Regions from separate parts of the Clostridioides sp. LIBA-2809 genome, predicted to be linked through region 2. Evidence: riboswitches for the same ligand, from Rfam matches in the RefSeq annotation. Region 2 holds a riboswitch; each other region holds the start of a gene.
The links. A riboswitch is a leader RNA that binds a small molecule or an ion and turns the genes downstream of it on or off. The one in region 2 is predicted to bind S-adenosylmethionine.

Region 1 (8,430 bases), 390 kb from region 2:
AACTAAAAATTCTATAAAAAAATAAGATATCTATCTGGAGAAAATAATTTCCCATAGACAGATATCTCGGTTACATCAAGATTTATTCAATATAAAAACGCCACAAAAAATCTTTTGCCTCTTCTGCATAATCTATATTTATACGCTTACTAGTCTTTATATCCATCTGATTCTTACTAAACACCTTTATTCCTTCCTCATTATAATAGAAATCACTTATATATAACTCTTCACCCATTATGCTCTTGCTATTTAAGCTTCTATCTATTTTTAAAGCCTTACAAAGTTTTCCTGGCCCATTAGTAATGTTTTTTATTTGATATTTGCTCAAATCATTGTAAGATTTATTATATCTATTTATAGATATCTCATCTAGAGAAGTTACAGGTTCTACGCCTCTTATCAATACACACTCTGGTATATTTTCTACATTTGCCGATAAGTTTAAACAGTTGTACATACCATAGATTAAATAAACATATATATGTCCACCATCTAAATATAATGGCTTAGTTCTGTCCGTTTTTTTGTCACCATACACATGTGCTCCTTTGTCGGTTATACCCATATATGCTTCTGTCTCTATTATTTTAGTAACAATTGTTTTATCTTCATACTTTCTTATAAGATATTTGCCTAGTATTGATTTGGCTAAATCAATACCATTTTTTCTAAAAAAATCCTTTTCCAACACTTCACCTCATAAAATTTATTTTCAATGGATACAGTCTAGCTAAAAACATAAATAAAATTAGCTTATTTTATACTAGTATACGAATAATAGATTTCAGTATTTATTATTTATATATATCAAAAAATTCTATCTCGAATTTTTCAATGTTGTCATTATAATTTGACTTATCATAGACTTCTTCAACCACTTCTCTAATTGGGAATATAATTTTTACTTCTGTTCCTTCTCCTACTTTGCTGTCTATGTAAATTTCCCCATTTTGAATTTCAATCAATGATTTTGTAAGACACAGCCCTATTCCACTTCCAAATTCATTTGATATTCCACTATTTTCAATTTGTTTAAATCTATTAAATATATCAAATAATTTTTCTTTTTCTATACCTATACCAGTATCTTTTATAAGTATCTCTACTGTTTCACCTTTTTTATATATCCCTACAAGAATTTCTCCACCTTCTAAAGTAAACTTTATAGAATTTGATAATATATTCAGTATTATACGTTCTATAGATTCTGGGTCAAGCCCTACTCTCATAGTTTCCTCATTTGTATCAAAAACCAAGTCTATTCCCTTAGACCTAGCATAACTACTAATAGATGTAACTATTCTCTCTGTTATATCAATAATATCAAAATTAACTGCTTTAATCTTATATATATCTGATTTAACTTGAGAAATATTTATTATATTATCTATTAATCGTAATAATCTAAACATATTTTGTTTAGTTATTTGTATATGTTCTTTTAGTATATCCTGAGAATCAATTATTTTTCCCTTTTTATAAAGATTTTCGACAAGTTGAACTGAACTATATATATTATTTAAAGGTGTCTTAAGTTCATGAGATATATTAGCATAAAACTCCATTTTCATTTGGTCATATTGTCTTTGTTTTATTAATGCCTTCTTAAGTCTTTCAGACTCTCTTTGCACACTTAAATCTTTAATAATTCTCACTCTACTTCTTTTTTGTCCAAAATACAATGTTCTTGATATCATTTTTACTTCTTTAATATGATTATTTTCGTTTACTATGTGAATACTCTTTTCTCTCTCTCCTATATTTAAATTATTTATGTATTTTTTTACTAATATATTTCTATATTTTTGTGTTGTAACTCCTAATACGTCACTAGAAATTCCAAATAGTTCTCTAAAAGCTCTATTTGTATATAGAACTCTTGATGTACTTAAATCTTCAAGAAAAATAGCTTCTGGTATAGCATCTAGTAATTTTTCGTATATTACCTTTTGTTCATTTACTATTCTAAGTATATTTATTTCTTTAGTTATATCTCTAAACGTAAGCAATTTAAATAGCTTATTATCAGACCAATAATCTCCAACTCTAACTTCTTCAACACGGTCTTCACCTTCTGAGTCAGACATTACAAAATTAACTATACAGTTTGCTGTATCATTATAACTTACTATTTCAGCTTTCTTTTCTTGTGTAAGATTTAATCTCTTAAATGATCTATTATCAAAGAAATCTATATTGAAAGTTTCAAAATATTGTTCTAATGTCATGCCAACTAAATCACTTGAATTACATTTAAAGCTCTTTTCATATTTCTTATTTATGCTTATTATCTTATTCTTCTTTATACCACCTTCAGCACTTCTTACAAGTATAGGAGATGGAATATTTAATATAATATTTTCATAATCTTTATTTATATGTCTTATTTCTTCATCCATTTTGATTTCATTTGTAATATCATTTAAGCTTATTAAGTAGTTACTTTCTTCTTTATTATTACTTAAACTCAATAAATAGATTTTATCATTTAATTCTACCTGCTTGTCAATTATACTTATATCATTGTCAAACTTCTTTAATTTTTTAGCTACATTTTTATCTTCTTTGACAAAAGTTAATATTTTATAAAAATTACTCATATCTTTTGAAAACTCATTTTTAAATTTATTATTTGTATAGCTTATATTAAAATCATAATCTGTTACTATCCACACATTTGGTATTGTATCAAGAGCTTGTCTCAATAACTCTTTTCTTTGGTCTATATAATTCTTTAATGTTCTTTGTATAGTCATATCTTTTTCTATTGCTAAATTTATCTTCCCTAGTTGCTCTGACTTTCTACTTAATTTTTTATTTATATAATCAAGCTCGTAATATGGATATACTATTCTATTATTGAAACTGTATACATATACATAATAAGTATGGTTACATAATAATAAATACACTACTCCTATTAACCTATCTGTATCTACTGTACTAAAACAAATTGCTATAAATCCTATAATTGTTGTAAAAAAAGCAAAATATGATAAATCTTTTATTAACTTATAGTGTTCAATTGTACTATCAAATTTATTCAATAAATATAACAAATTAAATAACGACATAGCAATATTAACTAATATAATAATCATATTCCAATTAAAATCACTAAAAATATTTCTTATAAAATAGTCTACTATGACAAAAGCACCATAAAAAATTAATACAGGGCTTATTCTCAATTTTTTTATTTTAGAAATGGTTAAATATATAAAAGTAGACATATTAATTATACTTAGATTGAGTAGCACAATTTGGAATTTTTGAAGTTTTAAATCTGCTACTCCTAAAATACTTACAAAAACTAATACGAGACATCCTATTTTTAATATATTTATAAATTCGTCTTTTTTGAAACTAGTTATATAAACTATAGAATACCCAAATATCCAAAGTAAAATTATCCTATACATATTTATAGAAACTGTATACAAATTTATATTTAAAATTGCAATAATCAAAAATACCCCATTAGCCAGTATATAGACCTTATTCTTGCTTAAAGTTCCCTTAGATTCCATATTCCCCACCACTTCTTCATTTTTATATAGTTTTACCTATAAATATGTTACCACAATTCTTCCAAAAAATTTGTCACTTTCTAGTTATAAAAAAAAATGAGTAAATATTTTTAATTTTACTCATTTTATAGATTTTGCATATTCAATTTAGAAAGCTGGCACTATACTTCCTTTATATTCATCTTGTATAAATTTCTTAACTTCTTTACTGTTCATAGCCTCTGATAAAGCCTTTATCTTATCACTATCTTTATTATTTTCTCTACAAGCTATTATATTTACATATGGAGAATCGCTTGATTCTATTACTATAGCATCTTTAGTAGGATTTAAGTTAGCTGTTAAAGCATAATTGGAATTTATAACTGCTCCATCAACATCTTTTAATACTGTTGGTAATTGTTCTGCATTCATTTCTTTTATTTGTATATTTTTAGGATTTTTAGTTATGTCTTTTTTAGTTATAAGCTCTCCATCTTTTACTTCTATTAATTTACTTTTTGCTAATAATTTAAGTGCTCTAGCTCCATTAGTTGCATCATTTGGCACAGCTATAACTGCTCCGTCTTTTATTTCATCTAATGACTTAACTTTTTCTGAATAGAATCCCATTGGCTCTATATGAACTTTAGATGTATACGTAAGTTTATATTCTTTCTCCTTCACAGTTTCTTCTAAAAATGGAATATGTTGAAAGAAGTTAGCATCCAAAGAACCTTCATCTAAAGCTGTATTTGGAAGTACATAGTCATCAAATATTTTTACTTCTAAATCATATCCTTTTTCTTTTAATAATGGCTTTGCAACTTCCAATATCTTTGCATGTGGATTTGATGAAGCTCCTACTAGTATTTTCTTATCCTCTTTGTTTGAACAACCTACTGCTGATATTGCTATTGCTGATACCAATGCTACTGATAATAATTTTTTTAATTTCATTTTTTACTCCCCCTCTTTAAAATGTTTATGATTAAGTTATTTTAGTTTCTTGTAAGCTAGATTTCCTATACCTTGTATTATCTGAACTAATATTACAAGTGCTATTACTGTATACACCATTACTGCTGTATCAAATCTTTGATATCCATAAATAAGTGCTATATTACCTAATCCTCCAGCTCCTACTGCACCTGCCATAGCTGTATATCCAAGTATAGATATTATTGATAATGTAATTCCAGATACTATTGAAGGCATGGCTTCCTTTATCATAACTTTAAATACTATTTGTCTCTTTGTAGCTCCAAAAGATCTTGCAGCTTCTATCAATCCTTTATCAACTTCATTTAGTGAACTTTCTATAATTCTAGCGATAAATGGTGCTGCACCAATAGTTATAGGCACTATTGCAGCAGTTTCTCCTATACTTGTTCCAACGATTAATCTAGTTATTGGAATCATTGCAACTATAAGTATCATGAATGGGAAACTTCTAAATATATTTACTATAAACCCTAAAGCACTATTTATTGTGCTATTTGGTTTTAATCCATCTGGTTTTGTAACCACTAATATGATTGCTAGTATAAATCCTAATATTGTTGCCACTATAGTTGGTACTATAACCATATACAAAGTTTGTAACAATGCATTTGGAAATAGTGTTGTCAAAAAGTCGATTAAACTATTCATTTATCATTTCCTCCCATCTTATGCCCTTACTAGTTAGATATTGTTTTACTTGTTCTCCACTTTTATCTGAAACATTTATGATAAGTGAGCCTAAAATATCTTCTTTGAATTGCTCTAATTTACCGAATATTATAGAAACATCTATATTTAGTTCTCTTGCCATAGTTGTAATAATAGCTTCATTAGAAATATCTTTAGGGAATAGTATCTTTATATTTGTTCCCTTTGGTAAGATTATACTTTCTTCACCGATTAATTTTCTAAGTCCTTTAGTATTTCTTAAGAAAATTTCTTCTGTATCTCCCACCTCTAAAACTTCTCCATTTTCCATTATTGCTACTCTTCCACAAATCTGTTTTATAACTTCCATTTGATGAGTTACAACTATTATTGTTATTCCTAGTTTTTTATTTATATCTTCAAGTAATGAAAGAATTGATTTTGTAGTATTTGGGTCTAATGCTGAAGTTGCTTCGTCACAAAGAAGTACTTGTGGATTTAGTGCCAAAGCTCTAGCAATTGCAACTCTCTGTTTTTGACCACCACTTAGATTTCTAGGTTTATCATTTTTCTTTTCAGATATTCCAACTACTTCTAATAACTCTAAAACTCTTTTCTTGATTTCTGATTTTGTATATCCAAAACATTCTAATGGCAATGCTACATTATCAAATACAGTTCTTCTCTCAAGTAATGAAAAGTGTTGAAAAATCATACCTAACTCTTTTCTTAAATCTCTCATCTGCTTTTCATTTAATGACTTTACTTCCTTATCAGAAACAAGTACATTACCTTCTTGATATTCTTCCAGTCCATTTATGCATCTAAGTAGTGTTGATTTACCTGCACCACTATGACCTATTATTCCAAAAATTTCTCCAGATTCTATTTCAATATTTACATCTTTAAGCACTTGAATCTTTCCATAATACTTATTAACATTTTTTATGCTAATCATAAAATTTCCTCCCCATATATTCTGCTCAGTTTTTATGTTTATCCTAGCTTATGTCTTTTAATTTGTATCTAACAAAATAAAAGCCTGAGTATAAACTCAGGCTTAGAAAGCTATTTATACTCATCTATCAACTATATTAGTTGCAGGATTTAGCACCAATGTATATAAAATATACTGGTTGCCGGGTTTCAAAGGGCCAGTCCCTCCACCACTCTTGATAAGACGTTATTTAATTTAATTTGATTATCATTTGTTGCTATGTTATATATGATATATTCATTAATAATATTTGTCAATGAATTTATTTAAATTTCTTATTTTTTATTACTTTTAGTGAAAAATAAATATCTATTTTTTATTGATTTTATAGCTTGCAAACCCCTGTATTTTCAAATGACTTAAAGGCAATGATGATTACATAACTCTAACACCTTAGACTTTATTAAAGATTTAAGTTGCATACATTCTATTATTGTAGTATTATTTACAAAAGACAACAAATACTCAGCTACCCAATTCAGAGTATATTTTGGTATATGCATATCTATATAACCACGATTAGACAAAACTTTTAACCCTCTTGCCAGTAAAAATTCTTTTAAACGTTCAGTGGCAATGTCACTTGTGACAAACTATATGGAAATGTTACATATACTTCCACTAGTGGGAATGTGGATATAAAATCTGCTGTTGGTTCAGGAAATTATAAATCCAATAATTCTGGTAATTTAAATATCGAATATACTAAAGTAATTAATAATCTTTCATTCTTTAATAAAAATGACAAGATTAATATTATACTTCCTAAAGATTTAGAGTTAGAATTTATAGCAAAAACAAAAAATAGCTTAATTCCAATCAATTTTCAAAAATATATTATTATTGAGAAAAAGACAGCAAAATGGAGAATTCGTAGTCATCCTAATATAGAAATTAATGTTGAAAGCAATATTGGAAATATTAAGGTTACAAAATGATAGTGCTTATATTTTATGATGAAAAATATCAATGTCTTCTTAGATATCATACCAATTTGCTAATATTATTGAGGAATTAAGATATTCGACTTAATTATTGTATTGGATTTTGATATAAAAAAATACGAAGCCCAAGAAAGATAATATCTTCAGGGCTTCTATATGTTTTAAAACTTTTTCATTTTATAATTAGGTATTTGTTATATTATTTTTTATTATTTCCTGTTATTCCTAGTCTATCATTCATATCTTTTATCATTTTTCTAAAACCACTACCTATATCATTTCCAACATCTTCTGTTCCATGAACTAGTTTCATAAAGTCATTTTGACCTTTTTTCATATCTTCATCAGATACATTGTCTAATTTTTTTATTCTTTCATCTATATCTTTTACTAATCTTTCACCTTCAGTTATTAATTCATCATTCATTTTCTTTAATTCTGTATCTTCTGTTTTACCATCTTTTTTAAGAGATGTTACAAATGATTGTATTTTATCTCTACTATCTTTGTACGCAGCCTTTACATCATTTAAGTATTTTTCATTTCCTGGATATTCTTTATCCTTAAACTGATTGTTTATGCTTTCTGGAGTATCATAAATAGAGTATCTATTTAAACCTGCTATATAATCGTTATAACTTGTTGAATAATAATTCATATAACCTTCATTGTTATTTACTGATTCATTGGGATTTTTTCCTGCATTCTCACTTGCTTCTTTTGTTTTTTTAGTACATGCAGTCATTCCTATAGCTAATACTAACGCTAGTCCTACAAATAAAGTTCTTTTTAATTTCATTTTTATTATCCTCCTAGATGTTTTGTATTACAAAAAAATTTAATATATTTCTTTCTTAATTTAGTATTTCTATATTTTTATTTTTTATTTACTAAAATTAAACAAGTTATAATTTATTTTTTTGGAAATTATAATAAATAAACAACTAAATGAAAAAAATATAATTTTATTGTTGATATTGATTATCATTCATAGTATAATTTAATTAATTGATATTAATTTTCATTTGAAGGAGGTTATCTTTTATGTCTTGTTGTAATTCACAATTTTGTTGTAAAAATAAAATTGAATCATCATATATAAAATGGCTTTTAGAAGTTTTAGGTCCAGTTTTTTTAGGTTCTAAACCTGCTGAAATAATAAATATTTCATTTACTGATGTAAATAGAGAGGAAAAGATTAGTGACATTTACAAATATCTATATAAATGTAAAAAAATAGATTTTATAGTTATTGATAAAAAGAAAAAAGGATTAAAAATCTTATTTGTAAACAAAAATGCATTATCAGAAAGATTAAAATGTA
Region 2 (8,430 bases):
CCTAATGTTGTTTCCATAATGTAAATGAAAGCTTCTGTTTTTTGCAGCATTTCATCTTTGTTCCAATTAAACATTGATTCATCAAATATACATTCAGAAGAAGCAATCAAAAACTCTATTGTTTCTTTCGGATATTTTGTATTGAACACTCCTTCTCTTACACCTTGTTCTACTACATCTGCTAAAATTGGTGTGAAGTTTAGGATAGTTTTAACTATTGTCTTTTGATGCATCTCTGCATTGTTGGGTAAATGGAATTGTTCAATTACTTTTTCTTTATTGTTTCCAACACTAGGTCTTTGAGACATTAATATCTGAAAAAATTTTTCAAGTACTGGAATTTCTGGATTTAAAGCAATTTTTTTTGCCATGTTTATATCATTATCTATAATTCTAGTTATAATTGCATCCATTACTTCTTCTTTAGATTTAAAGTAGTAATAAAAAGTTCCCTTTGCAATTCCAATTTCATTTAAAATATCATTTATAGTAGTTTTTGAATATCCTTTAGTGCAAAAAAGCATTTCAGATGTATCTAATATTTCAGATTTTCGTTCTTCAGGGTCTTTTACTATTCTCATATGTTTTCTCCTTTCATTAGACCGTCAGTCGGTTTAGTATTATTATATAAAACTACTACTATAATGTCAAATTTTTTAAAAATAATAAGGTATAAAGAATCATTAAGATTATCTTTATACCTATAGCTTTCTATATCTTATTTAATTAGTTTTTATATACTATCCTAAATTTATTGTAGTAGATAATTTTTTATCCAATTTCTAAACAATAACTCAGAATGTTTCTTCCATTTGACTGTTGGCTCTTTTGAAGGGTCATTATTAATATAATAGTTTTGAGGTATTGATATTTCATCGCCCCTATCTATATCTCTCTTATATTCCTTATCAAGAGTGTACTTATCGTATTCACCATGTCCCATTACAAATACATCTCTTGAATTTGTAATTATATAAGGACCAGCTTCTTTAGAATGACTTACAATACTTAATTCTTTATTATTTTTTAGAGCTTCAGTATTTATAGTAGTATGTCTTGAATGTGGAGCAAAAAATTCTTTTTCAAATCCATCTACTATTTTACTATTTTTATCTACTTTATGCTTAAATACTCCAAAACATTTTTGACTTAATGGAAGTTTTTTTACATTGTAGTATTTGTAAAGACTTGCTTGAGCCGCCCAACATATATATAATGTAGATTTAGTTTTTCTTTTAGAATAATCCATAATTTCTTCTAGTTCATTCCAATAATCAACTTCTTCAAACTCCATTTGTTCAACTGGAGCTCCTGTTATTATAAAGCCATCAAAGTACTCTTCTTTGGCTTCATCAAATGTTTTATAAAAATCCTTAACATATTCATTACATACTCTTTTACTTTCTCTTGTTGAGATTTTAATAAATTCCACAGATACATTGAATCCTGTTTTGTCTATCCTTCTAAGTAAATCTAATTCTGTATCCATCTTTATAGGCATTAAATTCAATATAGCTATCTTTGTATCTATACTTTTTTCATATTTTAATTCTTTATTAAAATCTTCTTTGTAAATTACATCTATTCCTTCATCCAATAATTTATTAATAACAGGTAATCCTTTTGGTAGTATTAAAGCCATATCTTTTCACTTCTCTTTCTCTTAGAAATTTAAAGCTTGATTTAAATCAGCTATTAAATCCTCTACATTTTCTATTCCAACGGATAATCTTATTAGTGAAGGTAATACTCCAGATGCAATCAATTGTTCTTCTGTTAATTGTCTATGAGTAGTTGAAGCTGGATGTATAACGCATGTTCTTACATCTGAAACATGTGTAACTAAAGATGCTATCTGTAATTTCTCCACAAATTTCTTGGCATTTTCTAGCCCACCTCTTACTCCAAATGATAAAACTCCACTACATCCTTTTGATAGATACTTTTTCGCATTCTCATAATACTTGTTATCTTCAAGTCCTGGATAGTTAATCCAATCTACATTTTCGTGTTTTTCTAAAAATTTGGCTATTTTAAGTGCATTTTCACTATGTCTCTCCATTCTAAGGTGAAGTGTTTCAACATTTAAATTAGTAAGATATGCATTAAATGGACTTAAACAATTTCCATAATCTCTAAGTAGTTGAACTCGTGCCTTAGTTGCATATGCAGCATTTCCAAATTTTTGAGTATAACTTATTCCATGATATGTTGGGTCTGGTTCAACCAACTCTGGAAACTTCCCATTATCCCAGTTAAAGTTTCCTCCATCTACTATAATTCCTCCAACACTTGAAGCATGGCCATCTAAATACTTTGTAGTAGAATGAGTAACTATGTTTGCTCCATATTTTAGAGGATTACAAAGCACTGGTGATGCTAGTGAATTATCGACTATAAATGGAACATTCACTCTCTTAGCTACATTTGCTATTTTTTCAAAATCTATAACTTCAAGAGTTGGATTTGCAAGTGTTTCTGCAAACACAACTTTAGTGTTTTCATTTGCAAGTGCTACTATTTCATCTTCACTTGAGTCTAAGTCAAATGATATCAAATCTATTCCAAATTTTTTAAGACTAGGTCCTAATAAATTGAATGTTCCTCCATATACTTTTGAAGAACAAAGTATACTATCTCCTGATTTACATATATTTAAAACTGCTAACATATTTGCAGATTGACCTGATGACACAGCCACAGAAGATACTCCTCCTTCTAGTAGACTTATCTTTTCTTCAAAAGCTTGAATAGTAGGATTGCTTATTCTTGAATATATATGTCCATCAACTTTTAAGTCAAATAGTTCAGCAAGTTGGTCTATACTACTATATTTAAAAGTTGTACTTTGATATAAAGGTAAAACTCTTGGTTCTCCATTTCCTGGTTTGTAATTTCCTTGCACACATATTGTCTCTTTATTATACATTTTTGTATCCCCCTTAGATTTTAGTAAAAAATTAAACTATTTATCAGATGAGATTTAAAATAAATAAAGCCTGAGTATATAACTCAGGCTCTGTATAAGCTTAATTATACTCATCTCTCAGCTTTCGCCGCAGGATTTAGCACCAATGTATATAAATATACTGGTTGCCGGGTTTCATAGGGCCAGTCCCTCCACCTCTCTGGATAAGATTTATTTAATTTTTCTATGTTTTATATCTTATATATTTTTCCTAATTTTGTCAACTATTTTTTTAAAAATTTTCTTTTAATAAATTTTCCAATCTCTACTTGAACTACAGACATTATGGCTAAACTAATTGTTATAAGCCATTCTGAACCATTTAAAATAGTTAAACTGAATGCATTTCTAAAAACAGGTACAAATAGTATTACTGCTATTAGTAACGCAGAAGTTAAAAATGAAATTAAAAGAAATGGATTCTTACCATTATTTTTGTTAAACATGGAATCTGTATTTGAACGTTGGCTAAAAGCTCTTAACATTTGTGAAAATGCTAATACACAAAATGCCATTGTTTGACCTACAGCATGGTTTTCTATATTAAGACCAATTTTATATGCTAAAATAGTCATTATTGCCACAAATATACCTTGAGTAACTACTCTTTGTATAAGGTTCTTTTCAAACAAGGTCGTTGATTTTACTGGTTGATGCTTCATTATATTTCTACTTGGTGGGTCAACTCCAAGCGCAAGGGCTGGAAGTGTAGCAGTTGCAAGGTTTACCCACAAAATATGAACTGCTAGAAGTGGAGTATCCCAATTTAATAATATTGCAACAAACAATGTAAGTATCTCTGCTATATTACCAACAAGTAAGAATTGTATAACTTTCTGTATATTTCTATATACACGTCTACCTTCTTTTATTGCATAAGCAATCGTTGTAAAGCTATCATCCATTAAAATCATATCAGAAGAATCTTTTGCAACGTCTGTACCACTTATACCCATAGCTATACCAATATCAGCAGATTTTAAGGCAGGAGAATCGTTTACTCCATCTCCAGTCATTGCTGGTACTTCTCCAATTCTTTTTAGAGATTGTATAATTCTAAGTTTATCAAATGGGGACACACGTGCAAATACTGTAGCTTTTTTAACAGCTTCATCTAGTTCATCATCACTTAAATTATCAAGTTCATCACCAGATATAACAGTATTTCCTTCATTCCATATTCCTAATTCATGAGCTATTGTTGTGGCAGTAACTTTATGGTCACCTGTTATCATTATGGTTCTTATACCTGCTTCTTTACAAGTATTTACTGCATCAATTACCTCAGTTCTTGGAGGGTCAATCATACCAACCATACCTATAAATGTCAAATCATATTCTATGTTTTCATTATCTTCTTTTGGTATAGATGAAATCTCACGCTTCGCAAAACCAAGTACACGCAATGCATCTTTAGACATAGTAAGACATAATTCGTGTATATTCTTTTTATCCACTTCGGTAATATTTCTTTCGCCTTTTGATGTTAATATTTTAGTACATAAGTCAAGAATTTCATCTACTGCACCTTTAGTATAAGCAGTAATCTTTCCATCTATATTATGAACAGTTGTCATACATTTTCTATCAGAATCAAAAGGCTGTTCAAATACACGTGGATATTCTTCTTCAAGAGCTTCTTGATCTATTCCAAATTTGTTGGCCATAAAAATTAATGCACCCTCTGTTGGGTCACCTAATATTTCATCTGTTTTATCTGGATTAATACACGCATCATTACAAAGTGCACCAGCATAAACAATTTCTTTATATACTAGTGGATGTTTTTCAGATGCAGTGTCTATTGATGTAACTTTTCCAGACTCAAAATCTCCATTTACAGCAATATGTGTAACAGTCATCTTATTTAAAGTTAATGTACCAGTTTTATCGCAACATATTACTGTAGCTCCTCCTAATGTTTCAACAGCAGGTAATTTTCTAATTAAAGCATTTCTTTTAGCCATACGTTGTACGCCTAAAGCCATTACAATAGTAGCTGTTGCAGGTAATCCCTCTGGAATAATTGATATGGCAAGGGAAATTGCAATCATAAACATTGGCAAGAGAGGTCTCTGATAAAATGCACCTATTGCAAATATAACAACGCATACAATAATACCTATGACACTTAATGTCTTTCCAACAGTATTAAGTTTACGTTTTATAGGAGTATCAAAATCATCTTGTGAATCTAAAAGATGTGCTATGTTACCCACTTCTGTATCCATACCAGTTGCAACTACAACACCTACACCTCTACCATATGTGACGATTGAGGATGTATAAGCCATATTGCTACGGTCTCCTAATACACATTCTTCAGATAAGATTGTATCTGAATCTTTTTCTGATGGAACAGATTCTCCTGTTAATGAAGCTTCTTGAATTTTTAAACTCGATGTTTCTATCAAACGAAGGTCTGCTGGGACCATCGCTCCATCCTCTAAAAAAACAATGTCTCCTACTACAAGATTACTTGCTGGAATAACACTTTCTTCACCCTCACGCATAACACGAGCTATAGGTGAATTCATATTTTTTAATGCTTCTAACGATGACTCTGCCTTTTTTTCTTGAACAATTCCAATAACTGCATTTACTGTTACAATTATTAGTATTACAAAAGCTTCTGTAAATTCTCCAAATATCAAGGATAATATGGCTGCTCCTATTAGTATTAAAACCATAGCATCTGTAATTTGACTCCAAAGCATTTGTAAAGTTGTTCTAGGTGGTTTTTTTCTCAGTTCATTTAAACCATTCTCTTTAATCCGTTTTTCCGCCTCGGTATCGGTGAGCCCCTCCTCTGATGAATCTAGACTTTCTAAAATTTCATGAGTTGCTCTTGAATGCCAAGGCATCTGTTTGTGATTTTCCATTTTGGAAGATCACTCCTTTCTTTTTTTGATTTAAGAATAATTATATTTTAAAATCAAGTTCAATTCAATACACAATAAGTATATTTTACCTAAATTTAACAATACTTTTTAATGCTTAATAAAAATCTACTCTTTTACAAATATGTACTCACCATTATCAGATAAATTTTCTTGATACTTATATCCTCCTAAATTAAATTTTTTGAGTTCTTCAGTATCTCTTACTCTGTTTTTTACAATATACTTTACCATCATCCCTCTAGCTTTCTTTGCTTGTGTAGATTCAACTTTTAATTTACCATTTTTACTTACTTTAAAAGTACATGTAATGCATGTATCACTATCTTTAATAAATTTTTCTATGGATTTACTGTATTCATTTGATGTCAAATTAACGATAGCCCTTTTTTCTTTGATTAATTGTTCATATATGCTATTTCCCCAATATTCATACAAATTCTTAAATTCACGTACCTGTAATTTTGTCTGCATTTCTAATCTATACTCATATATACTGTCATACGGTTTTATAACCCCATACAATCCACTTATGATTCGAATACAATTGTCTGCGAACTCTTCATCTTGTTTTGTAAAACTATCTGCCTCTATATTTTTATATTGAATTCCATCATAAGTTAAGATTGCAGGGCTTCCAAGTGTATCAAACTTAATATTCTCAAATCTATTTTTATTTAATATAGCTAATTTTTCATTGATTTTCATTCTGTTTTTAAAATCTTCTATGCTAAATGCCTTTATATTTTCCACTATTTCTTTTGTGTTATCTATAAAACAGGGTAAACTCAAATCTCTATCAAAGGCTTCTATATGCTTCATATTTTTAGCTGGTGATAACATTATAATCATAAATTCTTATTACTCCTGTTTTTCCAAATATTCAAGAATTTCTTGTGCATTTGTATCTGGTTTTGCTTTCTCAAAGACTTTTTCAATAATTCCATTTTCATCTATGATATAAGTTGCACGCACAACTCCCAATGCAGTTTTTCCATACATTTTTTTCTCTTTCCATACATCAAATGCTTTAATAGCAACTAAATCAGGGTCAGAAAGTAAAATAAATGGAAGTTCATGTTTTTCTGCAAATTTTTGATGTGATTTTATACTATCTTTACTTATACCAATAACTTGTACATCATCCTTTTTAAATCCATCATATGCATTTCTAAAAGCACAAGCTTGACGTGTACAACCTGGTGTATTGTCTTTAGGATAAAAATATACTACTACTTTTTTTCCCTTAAAATCAGACATACTTACTTTATTTCCATCTTTATCCTCTAATGTAAATTCTGGTGCTTTTGTTCCTATACTCAACATAAATATCTCTCCTTTTGTTTTTATTGATAATTTTATATTATATATTATTACCCTATATATCTGTACATAAATAAAATTTTTTATTTTTTATATATAAAGTCTCATCAATATATAATTTTCATAATATTTATATTCTAAAAATATACCATAAATATCTCGATTAAAGTATTTAAACTTAAAATCAGATTAACTAATCCATTAATTAAAATTGACAGTATTTAATATATATTAAATACTGTCAATTTACTACCATTTTCATAGTCTATATAAATTTAAATTCTTCAACATCAAACAAACCCAAATCAGTAAGTCTTATTTGTGGAACAACAGGAAGTGCCATAAAAGAAAGTGTAATAAAAGGGTCTACATATTTTGGAACTCCCATACTTCTTGCTATCTCCAACATATTATCAGTCGTTTCTTGCACTTCTTCAGCCTGAAGAGTACTAATTAGTCCTGCTACTTGAAGACTTAAGTGTGCAAGAACTTTTCCATTTGATACAATTACATAACCACCTTGAATATCTTTTAAATAATTTATTGCAATTATTATATCCTCATCATTATCTCCTGCAACTATTATATTATGAGAATCATGAGCCACAGTAGTAGCTATTGCTCCATTTTTTATACCAAATCCTTTTAGTGGAGCAATTGATATGTTTCCAGTCATTCTATGTCTCTCAACAACACAAAGCTTTGAATAATCTTCATTTGGAACAAAATATCCATCTACATTTGGTATAGATTCATATAATTTATTTGTCAAAATTTGATAAGGTACAATTTCCATTACATAATTTTTTGTATTTGATTTTAGCTGTATTTTCTCCTTGCTGATATCTTTAAACTTAACTGTATTAAGTAACTCTTTGTCTTTAATTTCATAATTATAATTAGAGAATATTTCTTTAGTTACTAGCTTACCATCTTTATAGACAGTATCTACTTCCATTTCATTTAAATTATTCAGCACAACAATATCAGCCTTATAACCAGCTCCTATTGCTCCAATCTTTTTTAGCCCATATACTTTTGCTGAATTATATGTTGCAATCTTTATGGCTTTGATAGGCTCCATTCCTAAATCAATTGCACATTTTATATTCCATCTTATATGACCTTGTTTTTCTATATCATCTAAATGCTTATCATCTGTACAAAACATAAATTCTTCAATTGGCAAGTTATACTTTAACAATCCATTTACTATGGATTTCAAGTTCTTCGCTGCAC
Region 3 (8,430 bases), 760 kb from region 2:
AATAAAGAGCTTGTTTGGAGGAATTTGGATAAATGAATAAAGTAGACTTGAAAAAAATCTTAAAAAAAGTAGAAAAGCCTGCTAGATATCTTGGAAATGAAATAAATTCAATTCATAAAGATACTAGTAATAGTGAATTGATAAGATACGCACATTGCTTTCCAGATTTATATGAAGTTGGTATGAGTCACTTAGGAAGTCATATATTATACGATGTAATAAACAAAGATGAAGATGTATTTTGTGAGAGAGTATATTCTCCTGCTGTTGACATGGAAAATATAATGAGAGAAAAAAACATACCATTATTTGCATTAGAGTCAAGAGAGCCTATAACAAACTTTGATTTTGTTACTTTTACACTTCAATATGAACTTTCATATACTAATATCTTAAATATATTAGATTTAGCAAATATACCAATATTAAAAAAGGAAAGAAAACTGGAAGACCCATTTGTAATGGTTGGTGGCCCTTGTGCCTATAATTCTGAACCTTTAGCAGATTTTGTGGATGTAGTAATATTAGGTGAAGGTGAAGAGGTCAATTTAGAAGTAGTAAATGAGTATAAAGGATGGAAGGAAAATAAAACGACTAGAGAAGATTTTTTATATAAAATATCAAGTATAGAGGGAGTATACATACCAAGTTTTTATGATGTTAAATACAATGAAGATGGTACAGTTCAAAGTGTAACTCCTAATAGAGATGGAGTTCCTAAGAATCCTACTAAGAGAATAATAAAAGATGTTGAAACTGTAGACTATCCAGAGAAACTAATAGTACCTTATATAGATACTGTTCATGATAGAATAGTGTTGGAATTATTCAGAGGATGTACAAGAGGATGTAGATTCTGTCAAGCAGGTATGATATATAGACCAATAAGAGAAAAAAGTGTTGAAAGACTTAAAGAAATATTAGATAAATTAGTTAAAAATACTGGATATGATGAAATATCATTATCATCACTTAGTACAAGTGACTATAGCAAATTATCTGAGCTTACTGATTATTTGGTAGACGAGTATGCTTCTAATAATATAGGGATTTCTCTTCCATCTCTTAGATTAGATAACTTCTCAATGGAAATTGCTGATAAAATACAACAAGTAAGAAAGTCTGGACTTACTTTTGCTCCAGAGGCGGGAACTCAAAGACTTAGAGATGTTATAAATAAAGGTGTCACAGAAGAAGATTTGGAAAATGCAACAGAAAGAGCTTTTGAGATGGGATGGAATAGTGTCAAACTATATTTCATGATTGGTTTACCAACTGAGACTTATGATGATTTAGATGGAATAGCTAAATTAGCATATAAGGTTATTGATATTTACAGAAAAGTAAATGGAGGTAAATTAAAGAGAAGTTTTAGCGTTACAGTAAGTACTTCTACATTTGTACCAAAGCCATTTACACCTTTCCAATGGCATGGACAAGATACTACAGAAGAAGTAGTTGAGAAGCAAAGACACTTAGTAAATAAATTGAGAAACAACAATATAAAATACAATTACCATGATTCAAAAACTAGCTTGATGGAAGCTGTAGTAGCTAGAGGGGATAGAAGGATAGGAAAAGTTATATATGATGCATTTAAACTAGGTGCAAAGTTTGATGGATGGGCAGAACACTTTAATTTGGATATATGGAAGGAAGCTATGGAAAAAAATAATCTTTCTATAGATTTTTATGCACATAGAAATAGAACTTATGAAGAAGTATTTCCTTGGGACCATATAGATGTAGGTGTTAATAAAAAATTCTTAATTAGAGAAGATGAGAATGCTAAAAAAGAAAAAATCACTTCTGATTGTAGACATAATTGTAATGGCTGTGGAATAAATATACATGATATAGGAAGGGGGCTTTGCTAATATGAGTAAAATAATAAGAGTAAAATTTAAAAAGGAAGGCGATATGATATATATATCACATCTTGACCTTCAGAGATTATTGCAAAGAGCATTTAGGAGAGCTGAAATAAACTTATCACATTCTCAAGGGTTTAATCCTCATCCTAAAATGAGTTATGGTAATGCTTTGGCTTTAGGAACAGAAAGTCAGGGAGAGTATGTAGATATTGAGATAGAAGAAGATGATTTATCAGTAGAGGAGTTCTTAAGTAAAGTATCAGTTCAACTTCCAGATGGAATAGCATTTATCAAAGCAAAAGAAATTGATAGACAAACACCTTCTCTTTCTTCTGTGATAGATTATGGAGAATATCTGTTTAATATAGAGTTAAAAAGACCTCTAACTAAAGAGTTTGTAAAAAGAAAAGTAATTGATTTTATGAATAATAAAGAAATAATTATAACAAAAAAGAATAAAAAAGGGAAGATGGTAGAAGTTGATATAAGACCTATGATAAGAACTTTTGATGTTTTAAATTTAGAAGATGAATATATTACTCTTACCGCTACTATAGCTACAGGTTCAAAGACTAATTTAAATACTAATATACTTATTCCAAAAATATTAGAGATGTTTGAATTGAATGTTGACCCATTAGATGTTGATATATTGAGAAGAGATTTATATGTATTAGAAGATGGTGAATTAGTGACTCCTATGTAGGCTCGAGAGGTGAAGTTGTGAAAAAGATAGTTATCGAGTCCTTAGTAGGGTCTCAGAAAACAGCAGTACTTGAAGATGAAAGGTTAGTAGAACTTTTTGTTGAGGATAATTTAAATAAAAAGACTGTATCCAATATATACCGTGGAATTGTAAAAAAAGTTATACCAGGAATAGAAGCTTGTTTTGTAGATATTGGCTTTAAAAAACTTGCTTATTTACAATTGAAAAAAGGAAGTACTATAAAATCTGGTCAAGATATTCTAGTGCAAGTAAATAAAGAAGAAATAGGAACTAAAGGTGCAAAATTAAACACTGAAATTAGTATTTCTGGAAGGTATATTGTCTATATACCTTCCAATGATAGAACTACAATATCGAATAAAATTACTGATGAAAAAGAAAGATTTAGATTAAAAAAAATTACTAAGGCAGTAAATAAAGAAAATTTAGGCTTAATAATAAGGACTGAGGCTCAAGGTTGCACTCATGATGAAATAAAAAAAGATATAGAAGAGTTGAAATTAAAGTATGAAAACATTTTAAAAGAATATAAACTTGGTATTGGACCAAAATTATTATATAAATCCTTAGATTTTGCAACTAAATATGTAAAAGATAATGTGAATGATGATATTGAATCTATAATTACTAATAGTTATGATAGATATTGTGAACTCAAGTCTATTTTGAAGGGAATAGACAATACTTATGCTGATAAACTATGCCTTGAAGAAAATAGAGATGTATTTGATTTATATAGAATAGAATCTCAAATAGAGAAGTTATTAAATAAAAAGGTATGGTTAAAGAGTGGAGGTTATCTAATAATTGAAAAGACAGAAGCTCTTACAGTCATAGATGTAAATACAGGTAAGTTTGTTGGAACTGGCAAACTTGATGAGACTGTTTATAAAACTAATATTGAAGCTGCAAAAGAAATTGTAAGGCAACTTAGAATTAGAGACATAGCTGGAATAATAATAATTGATTTTATTGACATGCATAAGAAGAAGCATCAAAATGAAGTTTTACACCTCTTAGAGGAAGAATTTAATAAAGATAAACGAAAAGCTGAAGTGTTAGGTATGACGAAGCTTGGTTTAGTAGAAGTTGCAAGGCGTAGAGAAAAAGAGTCTATTGATAAGTATTATCTAATGTCTTGTCCATGTTGTGATGGTGCACAAACGATAAAATCTATACATCATATGGTAGATGGCATTGAAAAAGAAATTATGAGAATAAGTGAGCATACAGTCTATAAAAATATAATAATAGAGTTTAATGATTTTATTTTTGAACAAATAAAAGAATATTATATGGATATAATTGATAAAATTGGTGAAAAATATAATATAAAGATTTCTTTAAACGCAAATGCTACATTAAAACACAATAAAACTAATGTTATTTTCGATAAAATAGTTGACAATAAAATGTAAATATTTTATAATTAATAATTGTAATGCCGCACAGTAAAGGTTTAAATCTTCAAATGAAGTACCTTGTACTGGCGAGTTTGAGGCCGAGGAGGTGTATTTAATGTACGCTATAGTAAAGACTGGTGGAAAGCAATATAAAGTTTCTGAAGGTGATGTATTATTCGTTGAAAAATTAGAAGCTAACGCAGGTGATGTTGTTACTTTAAACGAAGTATTAGCTTGCTCTAAAGATGGAGAATTAAAATTAGGTTCTCCAGTAGTAGAAGGAGCATCTGTTCAAGCTAAAGTTGTTGAACAAGGTAAGGCTAAGAAAGTTATAGTTTTCAAGTATAAAGCAAAAAAAGATTACAGAAGAAAACAAGGACATCGTCAATCATACACTAAGATAGTTGTAGAAAAAATAAACGCTTAGTTGTTGGTTAAGTTATGATAAAGGTAAAATATTATTATAATGATGATTTCTTGATACAAGGTTTTTGTTTAAAGGGACATGCTGATTTTGATGAAATAGGCTATGATATAGTGTGTGCTGCAGTTACATCTAATGCTATTGCAGTTATAAATTCTTTAGACAAATTACAAAAGATTGAATTTGAAAAAGTAGTAGGAGAAGAAGGTCATATAGAATGTATAGTTAAAGATATACATATAAAAGATGCACAATTATTACTAAATCACTTTCAATTAGCGGTTGAAGAAATTAAACGGGAATACCCAAAAAATATAAAAATTTTAAAAAAGTAGGGGGTGACTCCATATGTTAAACATGAATTTACAATTATTAGCATCTAAAAAAGGGGTAGGTTCTTCTAAAAATGGTAGAGATTCTATATCTAAAAGATTAGGTGTTAAGAGATTCGATGGGCAATTAGTAACTGCTGGAAGTATAATAGTTAGACAAAGAGGAACTAAAATACATCCAGGAACTAATGTTGGAAAAGGTAGCGATGATACTTTATTTGCATTAGTTGATGGTACTGTTAAATTCGAAAGAAAAGACAAGAAGAGAAAAAAAGTTAGTATATATCCAGTAGCAATAGCTGAGTAATATACATAAAAGGAGTGTTGAGGCACTCCTTTTTCTTATAGTACTGATGAATTTATAATAGTGTTTTTGGTAATGCTAATTAAAAGTTTTTAATTAAGTAGGTGAAGAATTTGTTTATAGATAAGGCAAGAATATTTGTTAAGGCTGGAAATGGTGGAAATGGTTCGGTAGCATTTAGAAGAGAAAAATATGTTCCAGCTGGTGGACCAGACGGCGGAGATGGTGGTCGTGGAGCAAGCATCATATTTGAAGTTGATTTGGGTCTTAGAACTCTAATGGACTTTAAGTACCAAAAAAAATATCAAGCTCAAAATGGTGGCGACGGAAGCAAAGGTAAAAGAGCTGGTAAAAATGGAGAGAATCTAGTATTAAAAGTACCAGCAGGTACAGTAATAAGAGATGAGGCTACAGGCCTTGTATTGGCAGATTTAAAGAAAGAAGGAGATATAGCTGTAGTTGCAAAAGGTGGTATAGGTGGTAAAGGTAACCAACACTTTGCAAATGCAGTAAGACAAGCTCCAGCTTTTGCAAAATCTGGTACAGATGGAGAAGAAAGATGGGTAACTCTTGAACTTAAAATGATAGCAGATGTAGGTCTTTTAGGATTTCCTAATGTAGGTAAATCAACATTTCTATCAGTGGTAACTAAGGCTAAACCCAAAATTGCAAACTATCATTTTACAACACTAACACCAAATCTAGGTGTCGTTCAAACTAAGTTTGGAGATAGTTTTGTACTTGCAGACATACCTGGAATTATAGAGGGTGCTTCTGAAGGTATAGGATTAGGGCATGAATTCCTAAGACATGTAGAGAGAACAAAGGTATTGATACATATTGTAGATATATCTGGACTAGAGGGTAGAGACCCTATTGAAGATTTTGACAAGATAAATGACGAACTTAGATTGTACAATGAAAAGCTTTCAAAGAGACCACAAGTTGTTGTTGCAAATAAGTTTGATATACTAGAAGATGAAAGTAAGTTTGATACATTTAAGAATGAGTTAGAAGGCAGAGGATATACAGTATTTAAAATGTCTGCAGCAACTCGTCAAGGAATAGATGATGTAATAGCCTATGTCTCTAAACTTTTAAAAGAAGTAGAAGATGTGGAACTAGTTTCAGAAGAAGAAATGTACAGACCAGAACTTGATATTGGTACTGAAGAAGAATTGAGTATAGATATTGAAGATGGTGTGTATGTAGTTACAGGTAAAGCACTTAGAAGAATAATGTATTCTGTAAATTTTGATGATATGGAATCTCTTCAATATTTCCAAAAAGCTATGGAAAGTCAAGGTGTGTTTGATAGACTTAGAGAAATGGGAATAGAGGATGGAGATGTAGTTAGAATTTACGAATTGGAATTTGAATTTTACAATTAATTTTAGTATAGGATTATAGAGGTGAGGATATGTTAAAAGGAAAACAAAGAGCGTATTTAAGATCTTTGGCAAATACTTTAAAACCTACTACACAAATTGGTAAAGAAGGTGTCACAGAAAGTTTCTTAGAGCAATTAGATGATATGTTAAGAGTTAGAGAATTAGTAAAAGTTACTATACTAGAAAATGCAGGTCTTGATGCTAAAGAAACTGCTAATGCAGTATGTGAAGCTTTAAGAGCTGAATTTGTGCAAGCTATTGGTTTTAAATTTACTATTTATAAGAGAAATGTTGAGGAACCTAAGATACTTTTCCCAGGACATGAACAGGCAAAAGCCAAGGTTAAAAATAATAATGTTACAAAAAAAGGTAAACCAACTAAAAGAGCAGCTAGATAATAGTATATATTCTTTTAGTAAAATAAGTTAAAAAAATAGTGACAATTGGCAAAAATTGTATTATACTATTAAACATAAATTTAAATTAGCAATCTTATCAAGAGAGGCAGAGGGACTGGCCCTATGAAGCCCGGCAACCAGTATATTTTATTATACATTGGTGCTAAATCCTGCAGCAGTTATGCTGAAAGATGAGTATAAACCCGTCATATGGCTTGAGTTTATACTCAAGCTTTTTTAATTAGTATATTTATACATATAAATAATTTAATATAATCAAAATGATGGGGGTATGTAACAGTGAAGATAGCAATATTAGGGTATGGAACAGTAGGAAGTGGATTAATTGATTTAATAGAAAATAATACTTCAAAAAGAGATATAGAAATAGTTGGAATTTTAGTTAAAAATAAAGAGAAACATAAGTCTAAAAAGTATTTTGATAAGATAACAACAGATATAGAAGATATATTTGATAAGGATATTGATATACTAGTTGAAGTAATTGGAGGATTGAATCCAGCTTTTGATTATGTAACAAGAGCATTAAATAAAAAAATACATGTAGTAACAGCCAATAAAGACTTGCTTGCAGAGAGAGGTAGCGACCTTATAGAATTAGCCAATTTAAATGATGTTAGCATTAAATTTGAAGCATCTGTAGCAGGTGGTATTCCAGTTTTAAAGCCATTGATAGAATCATTAGAAGGTAATAATATAAAGAGTATAAATGCTATTTTGAATGGAACTTGTAATTTTATATTATCAAAGATGTATGATGAAAATCTACCGTATGATGTAGCTTTAAAACAAGCACAAGAATTGGGATTTGCAGAAGTTAACCCAGATGCAGATGTTTTAGGATATGATAGTGCTAGAAAACTATCTATATTATCTACTTTATCTTATGGAAAAATAGTATATTGGAAAGATTTATTATTAGAAGGAATAACTTCAATAGATGAAAAAGATATAGAATACGCAAAAAAATTAAATTGTAAGATAAAATTAGTTGCTAGAAGTAAGTATGAATCAGGAGAAGTAAGTGGGTTTGTTAGACCAGCATTGGTTGATAATGATAATATGCTTTCAAAAATAGATAATGAGTTTAATGTAGTGATTCTAGTAGGTGATTCAGTAGGTGAACTTTCTTTTGTGGGTAAAGGAGCTGGAAGAGGTGCAACAGGTAGTGCTGTCTATGCTGATATTATAGATATAATAGATAATAGAAATGCAAATATAAAGTCTTTCTCAAAAGGAAAGTTGGATTTAAGTGGACTTATAGAAGATGAATGTAGTGCTGTAGTTAGATTTGATGGATATGATAAAGATGGAATTTTAAAATGTTTAGATAAATATGTGGATAGCTATGACATTATAGATGATGAAGAACTAGCGATTTTTGTAAATGCAAATTCAGAGCATAAAATTGATAGACTTTTGGAAGATGTAAAAAGAAATAATTATAGTAAATCAGCTAAGAAATTATTGAAGATAGATTAATATATTTATATAGGAATTATAAAATTTAAGGTGAAGTAAAACAAAATAAATATTTTGTTTTACTTCACCTTTTT

Region 1: it holds a riboswitch for S-adenosylmethionine, as region 2 does, so the genes downstream of both, ACTG44_RS07810 (methionine ABC transporter ATP-binding protein) here and ACTG44_RS09695 (O-acetylhomoserine aminocarboxypropyltransferase/cysteine synthase family protein) in region 2, are expected to answer to the same signal.
Region 3: it holds a riboswitch for S-adenosylmethionine, as region 2 does, so the genes downstream of both, ACTG44_RS06075 (homoserine dehydrogenase) here and ACTG44_RS09695 (O-acetylhomoserine aminocarboxypropyltransferase/cysteine synthase family protein) in region 2, are expected to answer to the same signal.

The regions. Positions count from the first base shown of each region.
Region 1 covers NZ_CP197004.1:1,623,829-1,632,258, reverse strand. Annotated here, with positions in the region: gene ACTG44_RS07830 (DNA-3-methyladenine glycosylase) at 83-694, opposite strand; gene ACTG44_RS07825 (sensor histidine kinase) at 798-3,533, opposite strand; gene ACTG44_RS07820 (MetQ/NlpA family ABC transporter substrate-binding protein) at 3,681-4,472, opposite strand; gene ACTG44_RS07815 (methionine ABC transporter permease) at 4,509-5,165, opposite strand; gene ACTG44_RS07810 (methionine ABC transporter ATP-binding protein) at 5,158-6,123, opposite strand; SAM riboswitch class I at 6,241-6,347, opposite strand; gene ACTG44_RS07805 (hypothetical protein) at 6,522-6,689, opposite strand; partial or broken gene ACTG44_RS07800 (DUF4097 family beta strand repeat-containing protein) at 6,777-7,100, shown strand; gene ACTG44_RS07795 (hypothetical protein) at 7,306-7,905, opposite strand; gene ACTG44_RS07790 (DUF3793 family protein) at 8,151-8,430, shown strand, end outside.
Region 2 covers NZ_CP197004.1:2,015,274-2,023,703, reverse strand. Annotated here, with positions in the region: gene ACTG44_RS09705 (TetR/AcrR family transcriptional regulator) at 1-581, opposite strand, end outside; gene ACTG44_RS09700 (homoserine O-succinyltransferase) at 752-1,642, opposite strand; gene ACTG44_RS09695 (O-acetylhomoserine aminocarboxypropyltransferase/cysteine synthase family protein) at 1,664-2,929, opposite strand; SAM riboswitch class I at 3,037-3,139, opposite strand; gene ACTG44_RS09690 (cation-translocating P-type ATPase) at 3,193-5,850, opposite strand; gene yaaA (peroxide stress protein YaaA) at 5,977-6,720, opposite strand; gene bcp (thioredoxin-dependent thiol peroxidase) at 6,730-7,194, opposite strand; gene ade (adenine deaminase) at 7,457-8,430, opposite strand, start outside.
Region 3 covers NZ_CP197004.1:1,253,648-1,262,077, forward strand. Annotated here, with positions in the region: gene ACTG44_RS06035 (TIGR03960 family B12-binding radical SAM protein) at 33-1,877, shown strand; gene ACTG44_RS06040 (TIGR03936 family radical SAM-associated protein) at 1,879-2,580, shown strand; gene ACTG44_RS06045 (Rne/Rng family ribonuclease) at 2,598-4,019, shown strand; gene rplU (50S ribosomal protein L21) at 4,120-4,431, shown strand; gene ACTG44_RS06055 (ribosomal-processing cysteine protease Prp) at 4,446-4,763, shown strand; gene rpmA (50S ribosomal protein L27) at 4,777-5,067, shown strand; gene obgE (GTPase ObgE) at 5,178-6,455, shown strand; gene ACTG44_RS06070 (YhbY family RNA-binding protein) at 6,485-6,853, shown strand; SAM riboswitch class I at 6,945-7,051, shown strand; gene ACTG44_RS06075 (homoserine dehydrogenase) at 7,154-8,356, shown strand.